Regions from separate parts of the Pseudescherichia sp. L3 genome, predicted to be linked through region 3. Evidence: predicted binding sites of a transcription regulator. Region 3 holds the regulator's gene; each other region holds the start of a gene.
The links. Region 3 encodes PurR, which represses purine synthesis genes. Its sites were predicted from a motif close to CANGCAAACGTTTGCNTG; they were not measured.
Positions count from the first base shown of each region.

Region 1: the regulator PurR is predicted to act here: its motif matches at 4,183-4,200, upstream of glyA (serine hydroxymethyltransferase).
Region 2: the regulator PurR is predicted to act here: its motif matches at 3,916-3,933, upstream of NR795_RS14970 (NCS2 family permease).
Region 4: the regulator PurR is predicted to act here: its motif matches at 3,500-3,517, upstream of purL (phosphoribosylformylglycinamidine synthase).

Region 1 is NZ_JANKYC010000001.1:2,342,904-2,348,783, forward strand. It holds gene NR795_RS11350 (SIS domain-containing protein) at 1-459, shown strand, start outside; gene NR795_RS11355 (PAAR domain-containing protein) at 930-2,378, shown strand; gene NR795_RS11360 (hypothetical protein) at 2,371-2,763, shown strand; gene glyA (serine hydroxymethyltransferase) at 2,825-4,078, opposite strand; gene hmpA (NO-inducible flavohemoprotein) at 4,392-5,582, shown strand; gene glnB (nitrogen regulatory protein P-II) at 5,637-5,880, opposite strand, start outside.
Region 2 is NZ_JANKYC010000002.1:723,178-729,057, forward strand. It holds gene NR795_RS14960 (LysR family transcriptional regulator) at 1-465, shown strand, start outside; gene NR795_RS14965 (Na+/H+ antiporter) at 505-2,151, opposite strand; gene NR795_RS14970 (NCS2 family permease) at 2,314-3,663, opposite strand; gene NR795_RS14975 (glutathione S-transferase family protein) at 4,005-4,673, opposite strand; gene soxR (redox-sensitive transcriptional activator SoxR) at 4,964-5,434, opposite strand; gene soxS (superoxide response transcriptional regulator SoxS) at 5,521-5,844, shown strand; gene NR795_RS14990 (EAL domain-containing protein) at 5,855-5,880, opposite strand, start outside.
Region 3 is NZ_JANKYC010000001.1:1,040,854-1,046,733, forward strand. It holds gene cfa (cyclopropane fatty acyl phospholipid synthase) at 1-178, opposite strand, end outside; gene punC (purine nucleoside transporter PunC) at 443-1,600, opposite strand; gene punR (DNA-binding transcriptional activator PunR) at 1,736-2,647, shown strand; gene purR (HTH-type transcriptional repressor PurR) at 2,680-3,705, opposite strand; gene NR795_RS05135 (YnhF family membrane protein) at 4,003-4,092, shown strand; gene NR795_RS05140 (MFS transporter) at 4,275-5,441, shown strand; gene NR795_RS05145 (C40 family peptidase) at 5,477-5,880, opposite strand, start outside.
Region 4 is NZ_JANKYC010000001.1:2,354,570-2,360,449, reverse strand. It holds gene NR795_RS11415 (PTS transporter subunit EIIC) at 1-574, shown strand, start outside; gene yfhb (phosphatidylglycerophosphatase C) at 578-1,213, shown strand; partial or broken gene tadA (tRNA adenosine(34) deaminase TadA) at 1,240-1,765, shown strand; gene mltF (membrane-bound lytic murein transglycosylase MltF) at 1,762-3,336, opposite strand; gene purL (phosphoribosylformylglycinamidine synthase) at 3,603-5,880, shown strand, end outside.

The sequences.
Region 1 (5,880 bases), 1.3 Mb from region 3:
ACGGGAGTCGGTACCTCCGGCATCGCGGCGCGTAAGATTGCCCATATGCTGGCCTGCGTAGAGCGCCCAGCGATCTACCTGAACGCCACCGACGCGGCCCACGGCGATCTGGGCTTTTTACGCGCCGATGACCTGATGATCATGCTCTCACGCGGGGGGAACTCTGACGAGCTGACGCGCCTGCTGCCAGGGCTTGCGGCCCGCAGCGTGCCGCTGGTTAGCGTGACCGAGAATGCTGATTCGGCGATTGCTCACGCCTCGCGGCTGGTGATCTCTACCGGCGTGCAGCGTGAGATCGATCCGCTGAACATGCTGGCAACCACCTCCATCGTGCTGGCGCTGGCGATTTTTGATGCCGCCTGCGCCTGCCTGATGAGCGAGAGTGGGTATTCAAAAGAGAGCCTGCTGGCAGTGCATCCCGGCGGCGACGTGGGCGTTACGCTGCGCAGCGAGCGGTAACACGCTCACAGCCACTGTTTTTGCGGGTTTTGTAGGCTGGGCAAGCGAAGCGCCGCCCGGCGTTTGCAGCAAGCAGTGAATTGCCCGGCGGCGCGTTGCTTGCCGGGCCTACAGGTTAGTGCATGACCTGACGCAAAAAAGCTACCCTGGACATAATGCCAATCGGTTACGATCCGGAAATGCTCACTCATTTCCGGATTTTTTATGACTGCTACTCAGGCGACTTTCTGTTATCTGGTTACAGACGGTAATTTAATGTAAGTAACAGAATAATCATAACGTTAATGCGGCTTGCAGGGCCGTTACTTTTTTTGAATAACATCACCTGTCGGCGTTATTATTACCCTGATTTTTATCCTTATTGATAAAGGGGTTTTATGTGGCAAAGCACTATAATAATGAGCTGACATCTGAGTTGCTGGCTCAACTTAACAGGCCATCTCATACACCTGAGCATGAGGGGCAAAATAATGGCAACTAACCGTGCTATATGGAATGGCATACCACAAGGACTTGATGGCGACCGTACGACAACAGGTTCATATGCGATAAGTTCTTTACCGAATTTCAGTACTGAGGAAATAGGCGCACTTCGACATGGGGATAAAACAACCTCGTGTCCGGCCTGCGGTCAGGTCGGTGAACTTATCGGTAATATTCCATTCGTCATTCTTCATGGGCGATGCGCTGCGGGGAATAGTGCTGTGGTTACGTGTGGCTGCCCTCCTGGTTCAAATCGCCTTATATCCCCTGCCGGGCCTGTAGGTAGGGGTGGGTTGCAAAGTACCAGGATAGTGAATCAACCTCAACCCATTCAGTTTGCGCAGACAGCTAAAGTCCCTCCTCAGACACCTCCTTCACCAGTACCTATTACAACACAGTCTAAGAAGCCCCATACTCCTGTTGATGCGGGTTACTGTATTCTTCCCTATGGCGCAACGGCTAAAGGTTATGAATCATGGTTATTCAATGACGAATCAGTACCCGGTACAAAAGCCCTTTATCATTCGCTGAATGGTTCAGAGGAATATAAAGCAGGTTCTCTTCTATTAATTGTCGATCCTGAAAAACAGAATGATCGGCAGATAGCCCATATGAAAGCCGCAAAAGCACGGGTTGATGCGGCACTGGCACCACTCAGCCACCAGCAGGCCAGGTTTCTGCACAAAAACCGTGATGTACTGGCAATGGCTGCCGCAGCCCTTGATGCATCGGGAACCGGAAGGGATGCAGTAGGGAGTATTGCAGAAGCGGCAAAAGGCTATTTTGAGCGTATAGAGCAACTGTTAATACAAATTCAGACAACCTATCAAAATGCCTATATCACCCAGGGTGCGCTTATCGGGGAGGAGTTTTATGTTCAGCGCCGTCAACTGCTGGCTCAACTCGACAGCATATTAAAAGCATTCATGAATAAACGTTTCATATTTAATCAATATGAAAGCCTGAAAACATCATTAGGCCTTTCCACTCACGCCATTACACACCGGTGGAACGAAACCGGTGTGGGTGATATTGAGAACTACGCCACGCATATTGAAAAGGCTGCCAAAATTGTTAAGGCGATGGAAGTTTTCGGCAGAGTCGGGATCGGTCTGAATGCTCTTAATGCAGCTGGAAAAATCTATGATGCCTGTACTACAGGACGCGAATGCAAGAAAACGACGTTTGCATCAGTGGGGGAGTTTGCCGGCGGGTTAGGAGGCGGCATAGCTGCCACTAAAATTTTAACATCGGAGATAGCGGATGCCGGATGTGCGGTCGTTTTAGGAGGATTAAGTATTGAGGCTGGGGGAATTCTGGCTCTCACGTGCTCCCTGGCGGTTACAGGAACGGCAGCATATAAAGGTGATAAGCTATTTGGAGCAATCGGTGAATGGACTGGTGAAAAAATTAGTGGGCAAATAATAAATGAATAACTTACGCGATGTATTGGCATTAGTTTTAGGGTCAATTTTCCTGACCTGCTGCTTTCTGACAATTTTAATGGCAATATTTAGCAAAAGTAGGTTCAATGAAGTTTGCGATTTATATGAGCGTGAGTTTGGAGAGCTACCATTAGCTGTTTCAATCCTGAAAGAGTGTAGTCCGTTTGGCTTTGCTGCTGGTTACGCAGTAAAAAACAGCTTTATTTTACGCCCATTGATATTCGGAAAAAAATCTATTCACAGCAAAGTGGATGATGTTTTATTTATGAAGCAATTGCCACCAAAACTTAAATATTGGTTTATTATCGATTTCTATATTTCTTTAATAGCGTTTATTTCTATGATTGCGTGTGGTGTCATTAAAGGAAGCATTTAATATTCTTTTAAACTTCAATAAAAAAGGCCGCATCAGCGGCCTTTTTCACATTCTGGAAGGATTATGCGTAAACCGGGAAGCGGGCGCAGATATCCAGCACTCTCTTTTTGGTGCTTTCAATGACGGCTTCGTCGTTGATATTGTCCAGAATGTCGCACATCCAGCCAGCCAGCTCTTTCACTTCCGCTTCTTTAAAGCCGCGGCGAGTCACAGCCGGAGAACCGATACGGATACCGGACGTCACAAACGGGCTCTTCGGATCGTTTGGCACGCTGTTTTTGTTCACGGTGATGTTGGCGCGGCCCAGGGCAGCGTCAGCTTCTTTACCGGTCAGGTTCTTATCAACCAGATCCAGCAGGAACAGGTGGTTTTCAGTACCGCCAGAAACCACTTTGTAGCCACGGTTCAGGAACACGTCCACCATCGCTTTGGCGTTCTTCGCGACCTGCTGCTGGTAAACCTTGAACTCTGGCTCCATCGCTTCTTTCAGTGCCACCGCTTTTGCCGCGATAACGTGCATCAGCGGGCCGCCCTGCGCGCTTGGGAAGACAGCGGAGTTCAGTTTTTTGTACAGCTCTTCATCACCGCCTTTCGCCAGGATCAGACCGCCGCGTGGACCCGCCAGGGTTTTGTGGGTGGTGGTGGTCACAACGTGCGCGTGCGGAACCGGGTTCGGGTAGACGTCTGCGGCAATCAGACCCGCAACGTGCGCCATATCAACGAACAGGTAAGCACCGATGCTGTCTGCGATTTCACGCATTTTTGCCCAGTCAACCACGCCGGAGTAAGCGGAGAAGCCACCGATGATCATCTTCGGCTTGTGCTCTTTAGCCTGCTTCGCCATGTCTTCGTAATCAATTTTACCTGACTCATCAATACCATAAGGGATGATGTTGTACAGCTTGCCGGAGAAGTTAACCGGGGAGCCGTGAGTCAGGTGGCCGCCCTGCGCCAGGTTCATACCCAGAACGGTATCGCCCGGTTGCAGCAGCGCAGTGTAGACCGCGAAGTTAGCCTGGGAGCCGGAGTGCGGCTGAACGTTAGCGTAGTCTGCGCCAAACAGCGCTTTAGCGCGGTCGATAGCCAGCTGCTCAACCACGTCGACGTATTCGCAGCCGCCGTAGTAGCGTTTGCCCGGATAGCCTTCGGCATATTTGTTGGTCAGCTGAGAACCCTGTGCCTGCATAACGCGCGGGCTGGTGTAGTTTTCGGAGGCGATCAGCTCAATGTGCTCTTCCTGACGTACTTTCTCTTGTTCCATCGCCTGCCACAGCTCGGCATCATAATCGGCAATGTTCATTTCACGCTTTAACATCCGCATCTCCTGACTCAGCTAACGGTAATTTTCAATGGCCCTCGGGGCACCGGCGACCAGTATAACCGATCCATTTTCTGATAACAGGTCTTGACATGGGTTTTTACGCAAACGATTGGCTCCCCGTGGCACAAGGGTTTGTCCCATAAGTATCCTCCCCTGTAATCACGATTTCTTTTCAGGTATATCGTGCAAATATTTCATGACATCGCGACGCAACCTAAATACGCTATTAACCATTTACAATGCAGGGGAACTTTTATAAGATGCATTTATAATGCAACTTATAGAAATGATCAATAAGGAAAAGGCAATGCTTGATGCTCAAACTATCGCAACCGTAAAATCCACTATTCCCCTGCTTGTTGAGACCGGCCCAAAGCTAACGGCGCACTTCTATGATCGCATGTTTAAGCATAATCCGGAGCTGAAAGAGATTTTCAACATGAGCAACCAGCGCAACGGTGACCAGCGTGAAGCGCTGTTTAACGCCATTGCTGCCTATGCCAGTAATCTTGAGAATCTCCCGGCGCTGCTGCCTGCGGTAGAAAAGATCGCCCAGAAGCACACCAGCTTCCAGATCAAACCTGACCAGTACAACATTGTCGGTGAACATCTGCTGGCAACCCTTGATGAGCTGTATAGCCCGGGTCAGGAGGTGCTGGAGGCGTGGGGCAAAGCCTACGGCGTGCTGGCGGGCGTGTTCATCAACCGCGAAGCCGAGCTGTATAAAGCCCACGCTACCCAGCCCGGCGGTTGGGAAGGCACCCGCCCCTTCCGCATCGTGGCGAAAACGCCGCGCAGCGCGCTGATCACCAGCATTGAATTCGAGCCGGTCGACGGCCAGCCGGTGGCCGAGTATCGCCCAGGCCAGTATCTCGCCGTCTGGCTGAAACCGGACGGTTTCCCGCATCAGGAGATCCGCCAGTACTCCCTGACCCGCAAGGCCGATGGTAAAGGGTATCGTATCGCCGTGAAGCGTGAGCAAGGCGGTCAGGTTTCCAACTGGCTGCACGACGAGGCGCGCGTCGGCGACGTGGTTCAGCTGGCTTCTCCGGCGGGTGACTTCTTCCTCGACGTGCCTGCGCAGGCTCCAGTGACGCTGATCTCCGCTGGCGTAGGTCAGACCCCGATGCTGGCCATGCTGGATACCCTCGCCAGCGCGCAGCATCAAGGCCAGGTGAACTGGTACCATGCAGCCGAGAGCGGCGAGGTGCACGCCTTTGAAGATGAGGTTGCCGCCCTGGGCAGTAAGCTGCCGCACTTCCAGGCGCACACCTGGTATCGTATTCCCACTGAGGCAGATCGCAGCGCAGCACGCTTTAATAGCGAAGGGCTGATGGATTTAAGCAAGCTGGAGGGGGCGTTTAGCGACCCGGCGATGCAGTGTTACCTCTGCGGCCCGGTAGCCTTTATGCAGTTTGCGGCGAAACAGCTGATTGCGCTTGGGGTTGATGCCGATCGCATCCACTACGAGTGTTTCGGTCCGCACAAGGTTCTCTAAGATCTCGCTTACCCCGCCCCGCGCAAAGGGGGCTGGGGTAAGCCTGCGGACTCTTTAGATAGCCGCGTCGTCCTCTTCGCCGGTACGGATACGTACTACGCGCGCCACGTCGAAAACGAAAATTTTACCGTCGCCGATTTTCCCGGTCTGCGCCGTGCGGATAATGGTATCCACGCAGGTATCGACGATATCGTCCGTCACCACGATCTCAATTTTTACCTTCGGCAGAAAATCCACCATGTACTCCGCGCCACGGTACAGCTCGGTGTGGCCCTTCTGGCGACCAAAGCCTTTCACC
Region 2 (5,880 bases), on a different contig from region 3:
CTGGCGATGACGGCTCTGCCGGTAGAGGAGGAGAGCGCCCTGACTACCCTCCCCCTATTCAGCCATCCGCTGTGCGTGCTGGTTCCCCGATCCGGCGACTGGATGAAGTGCGAGGCGGTCTCCCCCGAGATGCTGGCCGACCATCCGCTGCTGATCTACAACGAGGATTTTGCCCTCAGCCAGCAGCTAATGCAGCTCTTCAACCGCCATGATGTAAAGCCGCGCATCGCCGTACGCAGCGGCCAGTGGGATTTTCTTGCCGCAATGGTGCAGGCGGGAGTGGGGATTGCGATTTTGCCGGAGCCGATTTGCCAGCGACTGGACAAGCAGACATTGCGCTGGATCCCTTTGCAGAGTGATTTGCAGTGGCAGTTGGGAATGATCTGGCGGAAGGGGATCTATCTGTCGCACAGTGCCCAGGCGTGGCTGGCGTGCTGCGAGGGATTTTGGCTACCGCCAGAGTAAAAAACGCCGGGTGGCGGCTTCGCCTGACCCGGCCTACGGTTATTTATTCTCTATCAGCAGTGCCTCCAGCAGGTCGAGATCGTGCAGCAGCTTCTGCATCGTCTCGTTACTGATCTGTCGCGTGGCGCGCAGGTGATACAGTTCGGCGCGCTCGGAGCGCAGCGCGGCCAGACGGAAGCGACGCTCAAGGTTCTCCTCCTGCATCGAGCCCTCGGCGTTGTTACGCCCGTCGGCCCGGCGGCGCAGGTTACCGATCACCCGCGAGCTTACCTCGGTCAGCAGCTGGTTATCGATATTCTCTTCGCTGTTAGCCGCCAGACGCTCCTGCATCTTCTGGATCGCCACAATCGCCACATCGGCAGTGACCGAACGCGCCAGCCGCTCCTCTTTCGCCTGCTGAACATGGTCCCCGATCTCCATATGCTGAAGCAGGATCGGCAGCATCACCACACCGACAAACAGCGAGAAGAGGATCACGCCGGCAGCGAGGAACACCAGCTCGTAGCGGGCCGGGAAGACGTTACCGTCCGGCAGCAGCAGCGGGATAGAGAGCACGCCCGCGAGGGTAATAGCCCCGCGCACCCCGGCGAAAGAGGCGATCAGCAGCTCACGGGTGCTCCAGGAGCCGAACTCCATCGGCTTCCTGGTTAAGAAGCGCTGACTGAATTTTTTCATTGTCCACAGCCAGCCGAAACGCACCAGCATCAGCGCAGCGTAGATCAGCACGATGTCGGTAAACAGCATCCAGGTTTCGACATTGGGGTCGGCCTCGGCGGCCACCAGCGAGGATTCGAGGATCCCCGGCAGCTGCAGGCCCAGCAGCAGGAACACCATGCCGTTAAACACAAACTCCAGCATCGCCCAGGTGCTGTTGGCCCGCAGGCGCATCGCCAGCGGCGCGCGGCGCATTACCCCGGAGCGGGTGATGGTCATCCCTGCCGCCACGGCGGCCAGAATGCCCGAGAAGCCAATGTGTTCCGCAATCAGGTAGGAGGCAAACGGCAGCAGGAACAGCAGCACGATCTGCGTCGCTGGCTCATCGCCGCCCCAGCGGCTGAGGAAGCGCAGCGAGCGGCCATACAGCCAGCTCACGATGAAGCCCGCCAGGATACCGCCCACCGCCACCTTAAGGAACTCTACCGAGGCCCCGCCGACGGTAAACACCATCGTGCCCATCGCCACCGCGACGGCAAACTTCAGCGAAACCAGGCCGGAGGCGTCGTTCATTAACGCTTCGCCCTGCAGAATGCCCATGATTTTTTTCGGGATGCGTCCTTCCCCGACGATGCCGGAGAGCGCCACGGCGTCGGTCGGGGAGAGCACGGCTGCCAGCGCTAAGGCCGGCACCAGCGGAATACCCGGTACGATCCAGTAGATAAGGAAGCCAATGCCGACCACGGTGACCAGCACCAGCGCCAGCGCGAGACCAAGAATCTCCCGCCCGTGTTCGAGGAACTCCCGCGTCGGCGTTTTCCAGCCGTCGGCGAACAGCAGCGGTGGAATGAACAGCACCAGAAACAGCTCGGGATCGAACTCAACGTGCAGGCCAAACGTCGGCAGCGCCAGCATGGCGCCGATGGCAATCTGCATCAGCGGCAGCGGGATCTGGAACGGTAAAACGCGCGTGATAACGCCGGAGAGAGAGACCACAAGGGTCATGATGAGAATGGTAAAGAAGATTTCCATGCGTTCCCTGTTTGCGATGTTTTTTATATCGAGAGGTGACGAACGATGACGAGGCATCATGCCTCTCATAATAGAACATGCAGGCTAACGCAAAGGAAACAAGATGTGCCTTAAAAACAAAAATGGGCGGCCAGAGCCACCCATTTTAAGGTGCAGAGGGGCTTAGATTGCCCAGCCGCCGGCGTAGAAGGCCACCAGCGCAATGGCGATCACCACCGTGCCGATATTCAGACGACGCCATTCACCAGAGACGATGCGGCCAATCACCAGCGAGGCGAAGCCGATCATGATGCCGGTAACGATGTTACAGGTCAGCACGATAAAGACAGCGGTGATCAGACCGGCCATCGCATCAACAAAATCGGCAAAGTCGATTTTAGCCACGTTGCTCAACATCAGCAGGCCAACGTACATCAGCGCCGGCGCCGTGGCGTAGGCTGGAACCAGGTAGGAGAGCGGGGAGAGGAACAGGATCAGCAGGAACAGCACGCCAACGGTAATGGCCGTCAGCCCGGTTTTACCGCCCGCTGCCGTACCGGCCGCCGATTCGATATAGACCGCTGCCGGGGCTGCACCCACCAGGCCGGAGAAGACGCTGCTCAGGGAGTCGGTGGTCAGCGCTTTGCCGCCATCGATAATCTGGCCGTCTTTATCCAGCAGGTTTGCCTGGCCGGCTACCGCGCGGATAGTCCCGGTGGCATCGAACACCGCCGTCATCACCAGCGCCAGCACGCTTGGCAGCACCAGCGGGTTCAACGCGCCAACGATGTCCAGGCTACCGATCAGCGAGTTGCCTTGATCGTCGCTCAGCGACGGCATCGCAAAAATGCCGGAGAAGTGTACGGTCGGATCGAAAAGCAGACCCACAATCGACACGCCAATGATGGTCAGCAGGATACCGCCCGGCACCTTCAGCTTCTCCAGGCCGATAATCACAGCCAGACCAATCAGAGACATCATCACCGGGAAGCTGTCGAAGTTGCCCAGCGCCACCGGCAGCCCTTCAATCGGGTTTTTCACCACCAGGCCAACGCCGTTTGCGGCGATCAGCAGCAGGAACAGGCCGATACCGATCCCAGTGCCATGCGCCACGCCCTGCGGCAGGTTGCGCAGGATCCAGCTACGAATGCCGGTAGCGGAGATCACGGTAAACAGGACGCCCATCAGGAACACTGCGCCAAGGGCGACCGGGACGCTAATCTGCTGGCCCAGCACCAGGCTGAAGGCGGTAAAGGCGGTCAGTGAGATGGCACAGCCAATGGCCAGCGGCAGGTTTGCCCACAGCCCCATGACGATAGAGCCCACACCGGCCACCAGACAGGTAGCAACGAACACCGCGGCGGGTGGGAAACCCGCTTTTCCCAACATGCCTGGAACGACGATCACGGAGTAGACCATCGCGAGGAAGGTGGTTAACCCGGCGACGACTTCCTGACGGACAGTGCTGCCACGAGCAGAAATTTTAAACCAGGCGTCAAGCGAACCGCCGGTACGCGCTGAAGGCGTAGACATAGAAAACATCCCCTGAAGAGTTTTATTTTTCGTTGTTTAGCGTGGTGGACAATCCACTGCCCGTTAAACGTCATCGTTCCAAAACAGGTTGTGGCTAAGCAGAGCCACAAAAAGCAAACGTTTAACTCCGCGCAAACAAAACGGCTGTAAAAAAAGGCAAACGATTATCTAGCGTTCACAGGGGGCATTTCAACTTAACTTTATCGGTTTTTACTAAATTTCCCTTATGACGGCGAAAAACCAGGCAGCGGATGCGCAAACGTTATCGTCTATGCGCAACCTGGCAACATTTTTGACCAGACCCGCCCCCGTCTCTCTTCATCCATCGTTTTTTAACATGCTCACGCGCCGGGAAGATCGAAGGGGCCGCCCTGGGCGATGGCGCGCTGCCACGCCGGACGATTTTCAACCCGCGTTTTCCACGCCTGCAGGTTGGGCAGATGGTCGACGCCGCCGCGTGCCAGCAGGGCAAATACCGGGAAGCTCATCTGAATATCTGCCATGCTGGGCTGCTCGCCGGTAAACCACGGCTGGCTGCCGAGCTGCGACTCAATGTAGCGCGCATGGGTTTCAAGCTGTTTATTGAGCCAGGCTTTTTGCACGCCCTCCCCCAGCGCTTTGCCCAGGGTACGCAGTCCAAAGGGCACCGGCGGTTTGCCGAGGCTGCCAAACACCAGCTTCATGAGCAGAAGGGGCATCAACGATCCTTCGGCATAGTGCAGCCAGAAACGGTACTGGAGCTTCTGTTGCGTATCCGTTGGCTTGAGCTGACCGCGGGTATCATAGGTTTCCTGCAAATGTTCAAGGATTGCGCCGGATTCGGCGACGATGGTGCCGTTATCATCCAGCACCGGTGATTTCCCCAGCGGATGCACTCTCTTTAGCGCCTCGGGGGCCATCATGGTTTTTTCGCGCTGGTAGCGCACAATTTGGTAGGGCAGACCCAGCTCTTCCAGGGCCCAAAGAACGCGCTGGGAACGCGACTGATTAAGATGATGTACAGTGATCACGGTTGTCTCCTGCTATCGATATGAGATAAGGCCTTGTCAGGCTTGCCCTTGCCTTCCCTAACTATAGAAAATTGCGCATGATCCGCAGAAAATTTCGGCATAACAGGTGGGCTTATCTCTGGCAATCTCGGTCTGGTGGCATAGACTAAAAGTGTCAACACAAACCGGAACCTCAACAACGCGTTCGAGCGAGGGGTGTTGATGTCGGGGGAAACCCTCCTGTAAAAGAGCGGGATAGAGCGAAAGACAAAGACCGGAAATAACTAAAGCGCCCTTGTGGCGCTTTAGTTTTATTTGTCGTTCGCCTCATCTTCTAACAGACGGGCCCCGGTTCCCTGCTCTCCCAGCCGGTCGCCTGGGTTACGTAGCGGACAGTCGCTGCGCGACAGACAGCCACAGCCGATACAGCCATTCAGATCGTCCCGTAGCGCCTCAAGCGTATGAATACGTCTGTCCAGCTCCTCCCGCCACTGGGAAGAGAGCTGCTCCCACGTTTTGGCATTCAGCGTATGACCCGCAGGCAGCACGCTCAGCGCTTCGCCGATGGTCGCCAGAGGAATACCGATGCGCTGGGCAATCTTGATGATGGCCACATAGCGCAGCACGTCACGGGTATAGCGCCGCTGGTTGCCCTCATTACGGACGCTTTTAATCAAGCCTTTACTCTCATAAAAGTGCAGAGCCGAGACGGCGACCCCGCTACGCCTCGCCACTTCGCCAGGGGTCAGCATCGCTTTTATGCGCGGCAATTTCTTTTCCATAAAGCTCTTTACCTCAAGTTAACTTGAGGAATTATACTCCGCTTCAGACCAAACGACGACTTCAGCACTGAAAAAGAGGCAGCAGTATGTCCCATCAGCAAATTATTCAAACGCTTATTGAATGGATTGATGAACATATCGACCAACCCCTGAACATTGATGTAGTGGCGCAGAAATCCGGATACTCTAAATGGTATTTGCAGCGGATGTTTCGTGCGGTGACTCACCAGACGCTGGGGGATTATATCCGTCAGCGGCGGCTGGTAATGGCGGCAGAGGCGCTACGCACGACGCAGCGGCCAATCTTTGATATTGCGATGGAGCTGGGGTACGTCTCGCAGCAGACCTTTTCCCGCGTGTTCCGGCGGGAGTTTGACCGCACGCCGAGCGATTACCGGCATCAGATGTAGCGCAGGCAAATCAGCGCAGCGACTGCCGGGTCCACG
Region 3 (5,880 bases):
CACCCAGCCCAAGCGAGCCCTCTTTTAACACGCGCTTAAAAAAACGGGGATTTTTAACCCGGATATCCGACGGGGCGGTACCGTTAATGTTAATGCCCGCACGGCTTAACAGTTCGTTTGCGATACGGAACCAGTTATCGCTCTGTATGTTGACTTCTTCTATACACGATGAACTCATAGCTTCTCCATCACCCTATGTGATCAGAACCTTCAAACAGCGTAGACGCGTTTAATGGTTTGTGAGAAATCCCACGGAACGGGCCGTGAGCTTGATATCCGACGTAGAACAGAGGAAGGGAGATAGCCCTTGCCGAAAATGCCGTCCATGGAAGAACAGGCGTACTCCGACGCCTGCCAATACATATTTTTGCTATTAAGAATTATCGAATTGAGTATAGGACGCAAAAACGGCTCGTTCAACCGATTATGGTTAGTTAACTAATTATTTTATTGCCTGTTTTTGCACCCAATAGCCCAGCCCGGCAAGCAGCGCGGTCAACAGCATAACGCTGGTCGTGGTGAGCAGAGGCGTAGCGATAAGCGTTGAAACCAGCAGGCTGGCGAAGAAGCAGAGGCCCAGCTGGAGGGTATTTTGCAGCGCTGCCGCGCGTCCCGCGCCCTGTGGAAACGGACTCAATGCCTGGGCTACAACAATGGGATAGATCGCACCGTTAGCCATCGCCATGACACAGAACGGCACCAGCAACAGCGTTAATGAAACCTGCGGTATAAAGGAGACCAGCCAGACGGCAACCACGCTCAGGGCGTAGAGGGCCAGCAGCCAGGGCAGCATGCGTGGCCCCTGCCAGCGTTGCAGCGCGGCGCGACAGCCGTAACCGCCCAGCAGAAAGGCGATGGTCTGCGGGACATAGCTCAACCCAATCGCCGTGGGACCATAGCCCAGCGCGCTCAGGATAAACGGCGAGCCGGTCAGCCAGGCGAAAAAGCTGGCCGAGCAGGCGGCGTAGATGGTGACGTTTCCGCAGTAAAAGCGGGAGCGTAACAGCAGCCCAAAGGTGACGGGCGTCGCGTGCGGGTGCTGTTTTTTGACCGGTTTTTTAAGGCGCAGCGCGGGCAGCATCAGCAGCAGCGTGATAACAAACAGCACCATGAAGATCGTCTGCCAGTGGGAGTGGGCAAGGATCCAGCTTCCCAGCAGCGGCGCAAGGGCAGGTGACAGCCCTACCAGCGGCATGATGGTGGCAAAAATCCGGTTAACCCGCTGAGCCGGATAGTAGTCCGTTACCAGCGTCTGCCAGCTAACCGCCGCAGCACAGACCCCTACGGCCTGAACAAAACGCAGCACCAGCAGCGTGGTGCCGTCACGCACCCACAGCATGCCGAGGCAGCCGAAAGCAAACAGCCCCAGCCCGCAAAGCAGTATTGGCCTGCGGCCAAAGCGATCGGAGAGTGGGCCCCATACCAGCTGGGCGAGGGCGAAACCGGCCAGAAACAGGCTCAGGCTGGCGCTCACGGCCGATGCAGGCGTATTGAGATCCTGCTGAATAGCAGTAAACGCCGGCAGATACATATCCGTTGCCAGAAAGCCCAGCACGCTTAATCCCGCCAGCCAAACTAAAAACCCTTTACCAGGTAACATCATGATTCCTTCTTATTATCTTTTACACGACAGGTGAACAGGACAGATCGCAAAGCGGCAAAGTGTAGGCAGTGCATTGTCGGTTGTGAAACGGTAATATTTGCGCGGTGCATTCAAATTTTTTGCAGGCAGAATATGTGGTCAGATTACTCCCTTGAAGTCGTAGATACCGTCGCCCGTACCGGCAGCTTTAGCGCCGCCGCCCAGGAGCTGCACCGGGTTCCCTCTGCAATCAGCTATACCGTTCGCCAGCTGGAAGAGTGGCTTGCCGTGCCTTTGTTCGAACGACGTCATCGGGATGTCGTGTTGACCCCTGCCGGCAGCTGGTTTTTGCAGGAGGGGCGGTCTGTCATCAAAAAAATGCAGGTCACCCGACAGCAGTGTCAGCAGATAGCCAACGGCTGGCGCGGGCAGCTTGCCATTGCCGTCGATAATATTGTGCGTCCCGAACGCACCCGGCAGATGATCGTCGACTTCTACCGCCACTTTTCAGACGTGGAGCTGCTGGTGTCGCAAGAGGTGTTTAATGGCGTCTGGGATGCGCTGGCCGATGGGCGCGTAGAGCTGGCTATCGGTGCGACTCAGGCCATACCTGTAGGCGGGCGCTTTGCCTTTCGCGATATGGGGATGCTCAACTGGCGCTGCGTCGTGGCCGCTCATCACCCGCTGGCGGGCAGGGGTGGCCCGCTGAGTGACGATCTCCTGCGCGGCTGGCCGTCGCTGGTGTGGGAAGATACTTCCCGGCTGCTGCCCAAGAGGATCACCTGGCTGCTGGACAACCAGCGGCGAATGGTGGTGCCGGACTGGACCTCTTCAGCAGAGTGTCTGAGCGCCGGACTGTGCATCGGTATGGTGCCGGGCCATTTTGCACGGCCGTGGCTCGATCGCGGTGAGTGGGTGGAGCTCCAGCTGGAAGAGCCGTTTCCAGATGCAGCATGCTGCCTGACCTGGCAGCAAAACGACAACTCGCCCGCGCTGGGCTGGCTGCTGGACTACTTAGGCGATAGCGAAACGCTTAATCGGGAGTGGCTGCGAGAGCCGGAGTGATCGGCTCCCGCAGGTTTTATCGCGGCGGGATCTTAACGGCGATAGTCGCGGAAGGGACCGTCAGCGACCGAGCGGCGCTCGATCAGCCGAGGATGAACCTCAATCGACTGTGACTCTTCACGCTTATTCACAATGCGGTCCATCAGCATATTAAAGGCGGTTTCCCCCAGCGAGTCTTTGGGCTGGTGGATGGTGGTCAGCGCAGGGGTGAAGAACCGGGCGTTACGCACGTTATCATAGCCGATCAGCGATACATCCTGCGGCACGCGCAGGCCCATCTCGTCGACGGCGCAGAGCGCACCCATTGCCATCACATCGCCGCCGCAGAACACGGCAGTAGGGCGGTGCGGCTGAGAGAGGATCTGCTGCATCGCCCGGTAGCCGGACTCGGGTTCAAAGTCGCCCTGCACAATCCAGTTTTCCGGCACGCTGATCAGCGCCTCTTCCATGGCTTTCATAAAGCCAGCCAGACGACCCGCGCCGGTGTTGCGCTCAAGCGGGCCAGGGATCACACCAATCTCACGATGGCCGCGCTCGACCAGGTAACGGCCAGCCATATACCCGCCTTCGAAGGCGTTATCGATCACCGAGTCGGTAAAGTCTGCTTTTGCCTCGCCCCAGTCCATGACGACCATGGGAATATGGCGATACTCCTCCAGCATGCTGAGCAGCGGGGCGGGGTATTCAGAGCACATCACCAGCAGGCCATCGACGCGCTTTTGCGCCATCATCGACAGATAGGCACCCTGCTTCTCCAGGTTGTTCCAGGCATTACCCAGGATAAGGGTATAGCCTTTCTGGAAGCAGTTTTTCTCTACCGCTTCGATAATCTCGGCAAAGTAGGGCGCTTCGCTGCTGGTCGCCAGCAGGCCAATCGATTTGGTATGGTTAACCTTCAGGCTGCGGGCCACGGCGCTGGGTGAGTAGTGCAGCTCTTTAATAGCTGCCCACACCGCATTACGCGTCTCTTCTGCCACAAAGCGGGTTTTGTTAATAACATGTGATACGGTTGTGGTGGAAACGTTTGCTCGTTTCGCTACGTCTTTTATAGTTGCCATTCAATGTCACTCCAAACCACGACGTAAGCTCCTGAAAATAGTGTAGGTAAACGTTTGCCTCTACTCAGCCTGCACGCAACGTTTGGAGATGCGATTCGCCGGGAAAACGACACGGAACGTCAGGAGGGGTCTATGGCCGGTACGCGAATAAATTTAGCGTGGAATTTTGTCTTATCTTGATGAAAAGGGGAAGCGTTAAAACGCATATCACCCCAAATCAAAGAAGATTTTTGCCCATAAATGTGTAAAAATGCGCAGGCTCACTTTTTGTGGGGTAATAAGAATGGAGAGAAATTGATGAGTGCAGATCTGAAGTTTTCCCTGATGACCACCGTTGTTGTGCTGGGCCTGATTGTTGCGGGTGCGCTGACCGCTGCGTTAAATTGATTCAGCATGGGGGAGGGGCCTCTCTCCCTCTGTTTAATGTCGACCTTTTCCCCGCCCAATTGTTATCAAAATGGCAATAAACTTTTGTTAGTTTGATAACTTCTGTTTTTTTGTGATAAATGTCATGCTTTTGGCTTCTGTGACGGTGTCGCCTGTCGACACGGCAATTCTGGAGTCAAAATATGAAAATCAACTTTCCCCTGCTGGCCCTGGCGATTGGGGCATTTGGCATCGGTACCACCGAGTTCTCCCCGATGGGCCTGCTGCCGACGATCGCTCGTGGGGTAGATGTCTCTATACCGGCAGCGGGGATGCTTATTAGCGCCTATGCCATTGGCGTGATGGTGGGTGCGCCGCTGATGACGCTGCTGCTCTCCCATCGCGCGCGTCGTAGCGCGCTGATCTTCCTGATGGCCATCTTTACCCTGGGCAACGTGCTGTCCGCACTCTCTCCTGACTACACCACCCTGATGCTGTCGCGGATTCTCACCAGCCTTAATCACGGGGCCTTCTTTGGGTTGGGATCGGTGGTGGCAGCCAGCGTTGTGCCCAAAGAGAAGCAGGCCAGCGCGGTGGCTACCATGTTTATGGGGCTGACCATCGCCAACATCGGCGGCGTGCCGGCGGCGACATGGCTAGGTGAAACCATCGGCTGGCGAATGTCGTTTCTTGCCACGGCGGGCCTCGGTGTGATCTCGATGCTGAGCCTGTTCTTCTCTCTGCCAAAAGGCAGCGCCGGGCAGCGTCCGGATGTACGCAAAGAGCTGGCCGTGCTGGTACGTCCCCAGGTGCTGTCGGCTTTACTGACCACCGTGCTCGGCGCGGGGGCAATGTTTACGCTCTATACCTACATCGCACCGGTACTGCATGAGATTACCCATGCCACGCCGTTGTTTGTTACTGCCATGCTGGTGCTGATTGGGGTCGGTTTCTCCATCGGCAACTATCTGGGCGGCAAGCTGGCGGATCGCTCTGTAAACGGTACCCTTAAAGGTTTTTTCCTGCTGCTGATCGTTATCATGCTGGCAATCCCGCTGCTGGCACGTAACGAGCTGGGTGCGGCGGTGAGCATGGTCATCTGGGGTGCAGCGACCTTTGCCGTGGTGCCACCGCTGCAAATGCGCGTGATGCGCGTGGCCCATGAGGCGCCAGGCCTGTCGTCCTCAGTGAATATCGGTGCCTTCAACCTGGGCAATGCGCTGGGCGCAGCGGCAGGTGGGGCGGTGATCTCCGGCGGGCTGGGGTATAGCGTGGTACCGGTGACCGGGGCGCTGATTGCGGTGCTGGCGCTGCTGCTGGTGCTGATCTCCGGGCGTGGCAACGTCGAACGCGAATACGCGGTGGAGTAATAAAAAGCCCTGCCAGACAATGGCAGGGCTAAAGATTAACGAAGGGTTTTAGAGGTCATCACCCGGCGTGCGCCCACGTAGTGGCGCTGCCAGTAATCTTCGCTCAGGGAGGTGATCTGAATATCCTGGCCGCTGCGCGGAGACTGGATGAATTTACCGTTACCGACGTAAACGCCGACGTGATCGGCTGTGCCGCGACCCTGGGTACGGAAGAAGACCAGATCGCCGCTCTGCAACTCACCGGTGTTGACCGGGGAAGCATCACGCAGGTGATACATCTCATTGGCCGTCCGTGGGATGCGGAACTTGACCAGATCTTTATAGGCATAATAGACCAGACCGCTACAGTCAAAGCCGGTACGCGGGGAGGATCCACCCCAGCGATAAGGCTTGCCGATCTGATCCATCAGTTTATTCATGGCGGTTTTCTGCGCTTTTT
Region 4 (5,880 bases), 1.3 Mb from region 3:
GCTACAGCCGCTCGGGGGGTGGATTTCTGAATCTATTGCTCAGGGGGCAGGCTGGGCTATCGATCGCGGCGGCCTGCTGGTGGGGGCGGTGCTGGCCGGGACCTTTTTGCCGCTGGTGCTTACCGGCCTGCATCAGGGGCTGGTGCCGATCCACGTGGAGCTGGTCCAGGCGCATGGCTATAACGCCCTGTTACCCATCCTCTCAATGGCAGGCGTCGGTCAGGTCGGGGCGGCGCTCGCCGTGTTGCTGAAAACGCGCAATACCCGGTTAAAAACGGTCATCAAAGGCGCGCTGCCGGTGGGGCTGCTCGGCATCGGTGAGCCGCTGATTTTTGGCGTTACGCTGCCGCTGGGTAAGCCGTTTATCGGTGCCTGTCTGGGCGGCGCGGTGGGTGGGGCACTGGTCTGCTACTGGAAAGTGGCGACGGTCATTACCTTTGGCATTTCCGGTTTACCGCTGGCTTTAACGATTGTTACCGGAAAAGTCACGATCTATCTGTTAGGCTATTTATTGGCTGTCCTCGCCGGGTTCGTGTTTACCTGGCTGTTAGGTTTTAACGATCCAAAGGAGTAGGGTTTGGCAAATAGCGAGCGTCGTGTTGTGTTTTTCGATCTGGATGGAACGCTGCATCAGCAGGATATGTTCGGGACATTTCTGCGGTATCTGCTGCGGCATCAGCCACTCAATGCGCTGCTCGTTCTACCTTTGCTGCCGGTTATCGGCATTGCGTTACTGGTAAAGGGGCGGGCCGCCCGCTGGCCGATGAGCCTGCTGCTGTGGGGCTGCACCTTTGGCCACAGCGAGGCGCGGCTTAAAGCGCTGGAGAAGTCATTTGTAACCTGGTTTCGCGAGCGCGTCACCGCCTTCCCGGTGGTGCAGGATCGCCTGACCAACTATCTCGACGCCTCCGATGCTGATATCTGGCTGATCACTGGCTCCCCGCAGCCGCTGGTAGAGCAGGTCTATTTTGATACCCCCTGGCTGCCCCGCGTCAACCTGATCGCCAGCCAGATCCGCCGCAGCCACGGTGGCTGGGTGCTCTCCATGCGCTGCCTCGGGCATGAGAAGGTGGTGCAGCTGGAGCGGAAAATCGGCACGCCGCTGCGCCTCTACAGCGGCTACAGCGACAGCAAGCAGGATAACCCGTTGCTCTACTTCTGCGAGCATCGGTGGCGTGTCACCCCCCACGGTGAGCTTCAGCAACTCGAATAGTGTGTGCGTACTTACACCTGTGTATAATGCGCCCCGTTTTGACTACTGGAGTGCTGAGCCGTGTCCGATACCGAATTGACCCATGAATACTGGATGCGCCACGCGCTTATGCTCGCGCAGCGCGCCTGGGATGAAGGGGAGGTGCCGGTCGGGGCGGTGCTGGTGCACAACGACCGCGTGATTGGCGAGGGGTGGAACCGGCCCATTGGCCGCCACGATCCCACCGCGCACGCCGAGATCATGGCCCTGCGTCAGGGGGGGCTGGTGCTACAAAACTACCGTCTGCTTGATACCACCCTCTACGTCACTCTGGAGCCCTGCGTTATGTGTGCGGGGGCAATGGTTCACGGCCGTATCGGCACGCTGGTGTTTGGCGCGCGCGATCTGAAAACCGGCGCGGCAGGCTCCCTGATGGATGTCCTGCACCATCCTGGCATGAACCACCGGGTAGAGATCGTCGAGGGGACGCTAAATGGGGAGTGTTCCGGCATGCTCAGCGAATTTTTCCGCCAGCGTCGGCTGGCGATCAAAGCGCAAAAGCAGGCGCGCTAAGGCGTCTCAGCGCCTGCTGACGCCTGGTTCAAAATCCCCGGTAGCGTAAAGCTGGACTGACCGAACGCCTCGGCGGGAGAGAAGGCGCTCAGCGGCATCACGCCATAGTGGGTCTCGGCGAGCTCCTCCTGAGCGACCACCGGATAACTTTGCGCCATACGCTGCTCGTGAGCAATCTGCTGCTCCTGCTGCCGCGCTTTCTCCTGCAGATAACCTACCAGGCTAATCTGATACTTACGGATATTTTCCACGTAGGCGTAAGCTTCATGCCCGCGGGCGTAGCCATAGGTAAGCCTGCTATACCACGCCTTCTGGCTAAGCAGCGGCAGACGCTGTTTGACATCTGACCAGCTATCCGGGTTGCCTTTGGTCTTCGCCGTCAGGGCGCGGACGTCAAGCATATGGGCATAGCCCATGTTGTAGGCCGCCAGTGCAAACCAAATCCGCTCCTCCTCGGGCACCGTTGCCGGGACGTGATCCATCATATCCTGAAGATAGCGCGCCCCGCCGCTGATGCTCTGTTCAGCATCGGTGCGATCGGTCAGGCCCAGGCTCTGGGCGGTATTTTTAGTCAGCATCATCAGGCCGCGTACGCCGGTGGGGGAGGTGGCCTGGGTGTCCCAGTGGGACTCCTGATAAGAGATGGCCGCCAGCAGACGCCAGTCGATCTTCTGGGCGTACTTTTCAAACAGCGGACGCAGGTCAGGCAAGACGCTATCGATGGCGCGCAGGAAGGCGCGAGTATCAACATAGTCGAACCCCTTGCCGTGGCCGAGATACTTCTCCTCAAGGCGCGCCAGGGTGCCGTCCTCGTTAATCACGTTGAAGAAGTCCAGCATGGCGGCGGAGAGGGCGTTATCGCTATCATTCTGGCTAAACCATGCCACCGGCTGCTCGTCGGTAATATCCAGCGCCACCGCCAGCTCGGGGTGCACGCGCTGGAATAGACTTATGGCCACGGAGTCGGCGATGGTATAGGCCAGCTTTCCCTGAGCAACTTGCAAGAGCAGATCGTTAGTGCCCAGCTTCTCGTCCACCTTCCAGCTCAGATCCGGATACTTCTTCTCCTTTAACGCCTGCAGATCGCTAATGACAACGTGCCCTGGCGCGACGGTCAGTTGTGCATCGGTCACTGAGGCTAACGTGCGTGGACGCAGGCTGCCTACCCGATAGACCAGCTGCTGGGAAACGGAATAGTAGACCGGCCCGCTCTGATAGTGCTTGATGCGTTCGTTGTTATAGACCAGCCCGGCCGCCAGCATATCGGCATTGTCGTTATCGAGATCGTCAAACAGCTGGTTGATGTTTTGCCGCACGGTAATGCGCAGCTTCACGCCAAGATAGGTAGCAAACTGTTCGGCCAGCTCGTAATCGAGGCCGGTGGGTTTATCACTGGTGGCGTTCCAGGTAAGCGGAGAGACCAGGGTGCTGACGCGCAGCTCGCCGCGCGCCTGGATCGCAGCGATGCGGTTTTCGGCTTTACCCGACCAGGGGATCGAGGGCCACAGAGCTGCTGCCAGCAGCAGAGTCACAATGCCGATAAGCAGATAATTAAACTTTAATTTTCTCAAGGAGTTAATTCTCTGCGTCACCTGACGCCTCAGTCCGCCGTCATTATTATAGAAAAGCATTTATCCGGAAGTGAGCGGCATTTTGCTTAAGATTGCGGCACTTAGCAACTTATTAGAGAATTAGGTAACATCTATTGCTAAAAATTTCGGGCAATTTTATTTCCACGCAAACGGTTTCGTCGGCGGGCAGGATTCTTTATAATGACGCCCGTTTTCCCCCTGGCGCATTCTTACAGCGTCATCGACGCGCTAAAGACGAGAGACTTATGATGGAAATTCTGCGTGGTTCGCCTGCACTGTCTGCATTCCGTATCAACAAACTGCTGGCACGCTTTCAGGCAGCCGCCCTCCCGGTAAGCAACATTTACGCTGAGTATGTCCATTTCGCTGACCTCAACGCTCCTCTAAATGCCGATGAACACGCCCAGCTCGGCCGCCTGCTGACCTACGGCCCGCGCCTGAGCAGCCACGCGCCTGCCGGCAAGCTGCTGCTGGTGACGCCGCGTCCGGGGACCATCTCTCCCTGGTCTTCAAAAGCAACGGATATCGCCCACAACTGCGGCCTGACGCAGATCGCCCGCCTTGAGCGCGGCGTCGCTTACTACGTTGAAGCGTCTACCCTGAGCGCTGAACAGTGGCAGGCGGTGGCCGCCGAGCTGTATGACCGCATGATGGAGACGACCTTTGACGCACTGCAAGAGGCGGAGAAACTCTTTGCCCACCATCAGCCCGCGCCGGTAGAGAGCGTGAACATGCTGGAACAGGGACGTGCAGCGCTGGTAGAGGCTAACCAGCGTCTGGGTCTCGCGCTGGCGGAAGACGAAATTGATTACCTGTTCGATGCCTTCACCACCCTCGGGCGCAACCCGAACGACATCGAGCTGTACATGTTCGCCCAGGCGAACTCCGAGCACTGCCGACACAAGATCTTCAACGCCGACTGGGTAATCGACGGCGAGCAGCAGCCGAAGTCGCTGTTTAAAATGATCAAAAATACCTTTGAGAAAACCCCGGACCACGTGCTGTCGGCCTATAAAGACAACGCGGCGGTGATGGAAGGTTCAGAGGTTGGGCGCTTCTTCGCCGATAGCGAAGCAGGCCGTTACGATTTCCATCAGGAGCCTACCCATATCCTGATGAAGGTCGAGACCCACAACCACCCGACGGCGATCTCGCCATGGCCGGGCGCGGCAACCGGCTCCGGCGGTGAGATCCGTGACGAAGGTGCAACCGGCCGCGGCGCGAAGCCGAAAGCGGGCCTGGTGGGCTTCTCCGTCTCTAACCTGCGTATTCCGGGCTTTGAGCAGCCGTGGGAAGAGGATTTCGGCAAGCCGGATCGTATCGTTACCGCGCTGGATATCATGACCGACGGTCCGCTGGGCGGCGCGGCGTTCAACAACGAATTTGGCCGTCCGGCGCTGACCGGCTACTTCCGTACCTACGAAGAGAAGGTCAACAGCCACAACGGCGAAGAGCTGCGCGGCTACCATAAGCCGATCATGCTGGCGGGCGGTATCGGTAACATCCGCGCCGATCACGTGCAGAAGGGCGAGATTACCGTTGGCGCGAAGCTGGTCGTGCTCGGCGGCCCGGCGATGAATATCGGTCTTGGCGGTGGGGCGGCTTCGTCCATGGCCTCTGGCCAGTCCGATGCCGATCTCGACTTTGCCTCGGTACAGCGTGATAACCCGGAGATGGAGCGCCGTTGCCAGGAGGTAATCGACCGCTGCTGGCAGCTGGGCGATGCCAACCCGATCCTGTTTATTCACGACGTTGGCGCAGGCGGTCTCTCTAACGCCATGCCGGAGCTGGTGAGCGACGGCGGCCGCGGCGGACGTTTCGATCTGCGCAGCATTCTGAGCGACGAGCCGGGCATGAGCCCGCTGGAGATCTGGTGTAACGAATCACAAGAGCGCTACGTGATGGCGGTGGCTGCCGATCAGATGGATCTCTTCGACGCCCTGTGCCGCCGTGAGCGCGCCCCGTATGCGGTGATCGGCGAAGCGACCGAAGAGCGTCACCTGAGCCTGACCGACAGCCACTTCGACAATCAGCCTATCGATCTGCCGCTGGACGTCCTGCTCGGTAAAACGCCGAAGATGACCCGCAACGTTGAGTCGCTGAAAGCCGCTGGTGATCTCTTCGACCCGCAGGGCATTACCGTGGCCGAAGCGGTTAACCGCGTGCTGCACCTGCCTGCGGTGGCGGAAAAAACCTTCCTGGTGACCATTGGCGACCGTACGGTCACCGGCATGGTCGCCCGGGATCAGATGGTTGGCCCGTGGCAGATCCCGGTGGCCAACTGCGCGGTAACCACCGCCAGCCTTGACAGCTACTACGGCGAAGCGATGTCCATCGGAGAACGCTCTCCGGTGGCGCTGCTGGACTTTGCCGCCTCCGCCCGTCTGGCGGTAGGCGAAGCGCTGACCAACGTGGCCGCCACCCAGATTGGCGATATCAAACGCATCAAGCTCTCCGCGAACTGGATGGCCGCAGCGGGTCACCCGGGGGAAGATGCCGGCCTCTATGAGGCGGTGAAGGCGG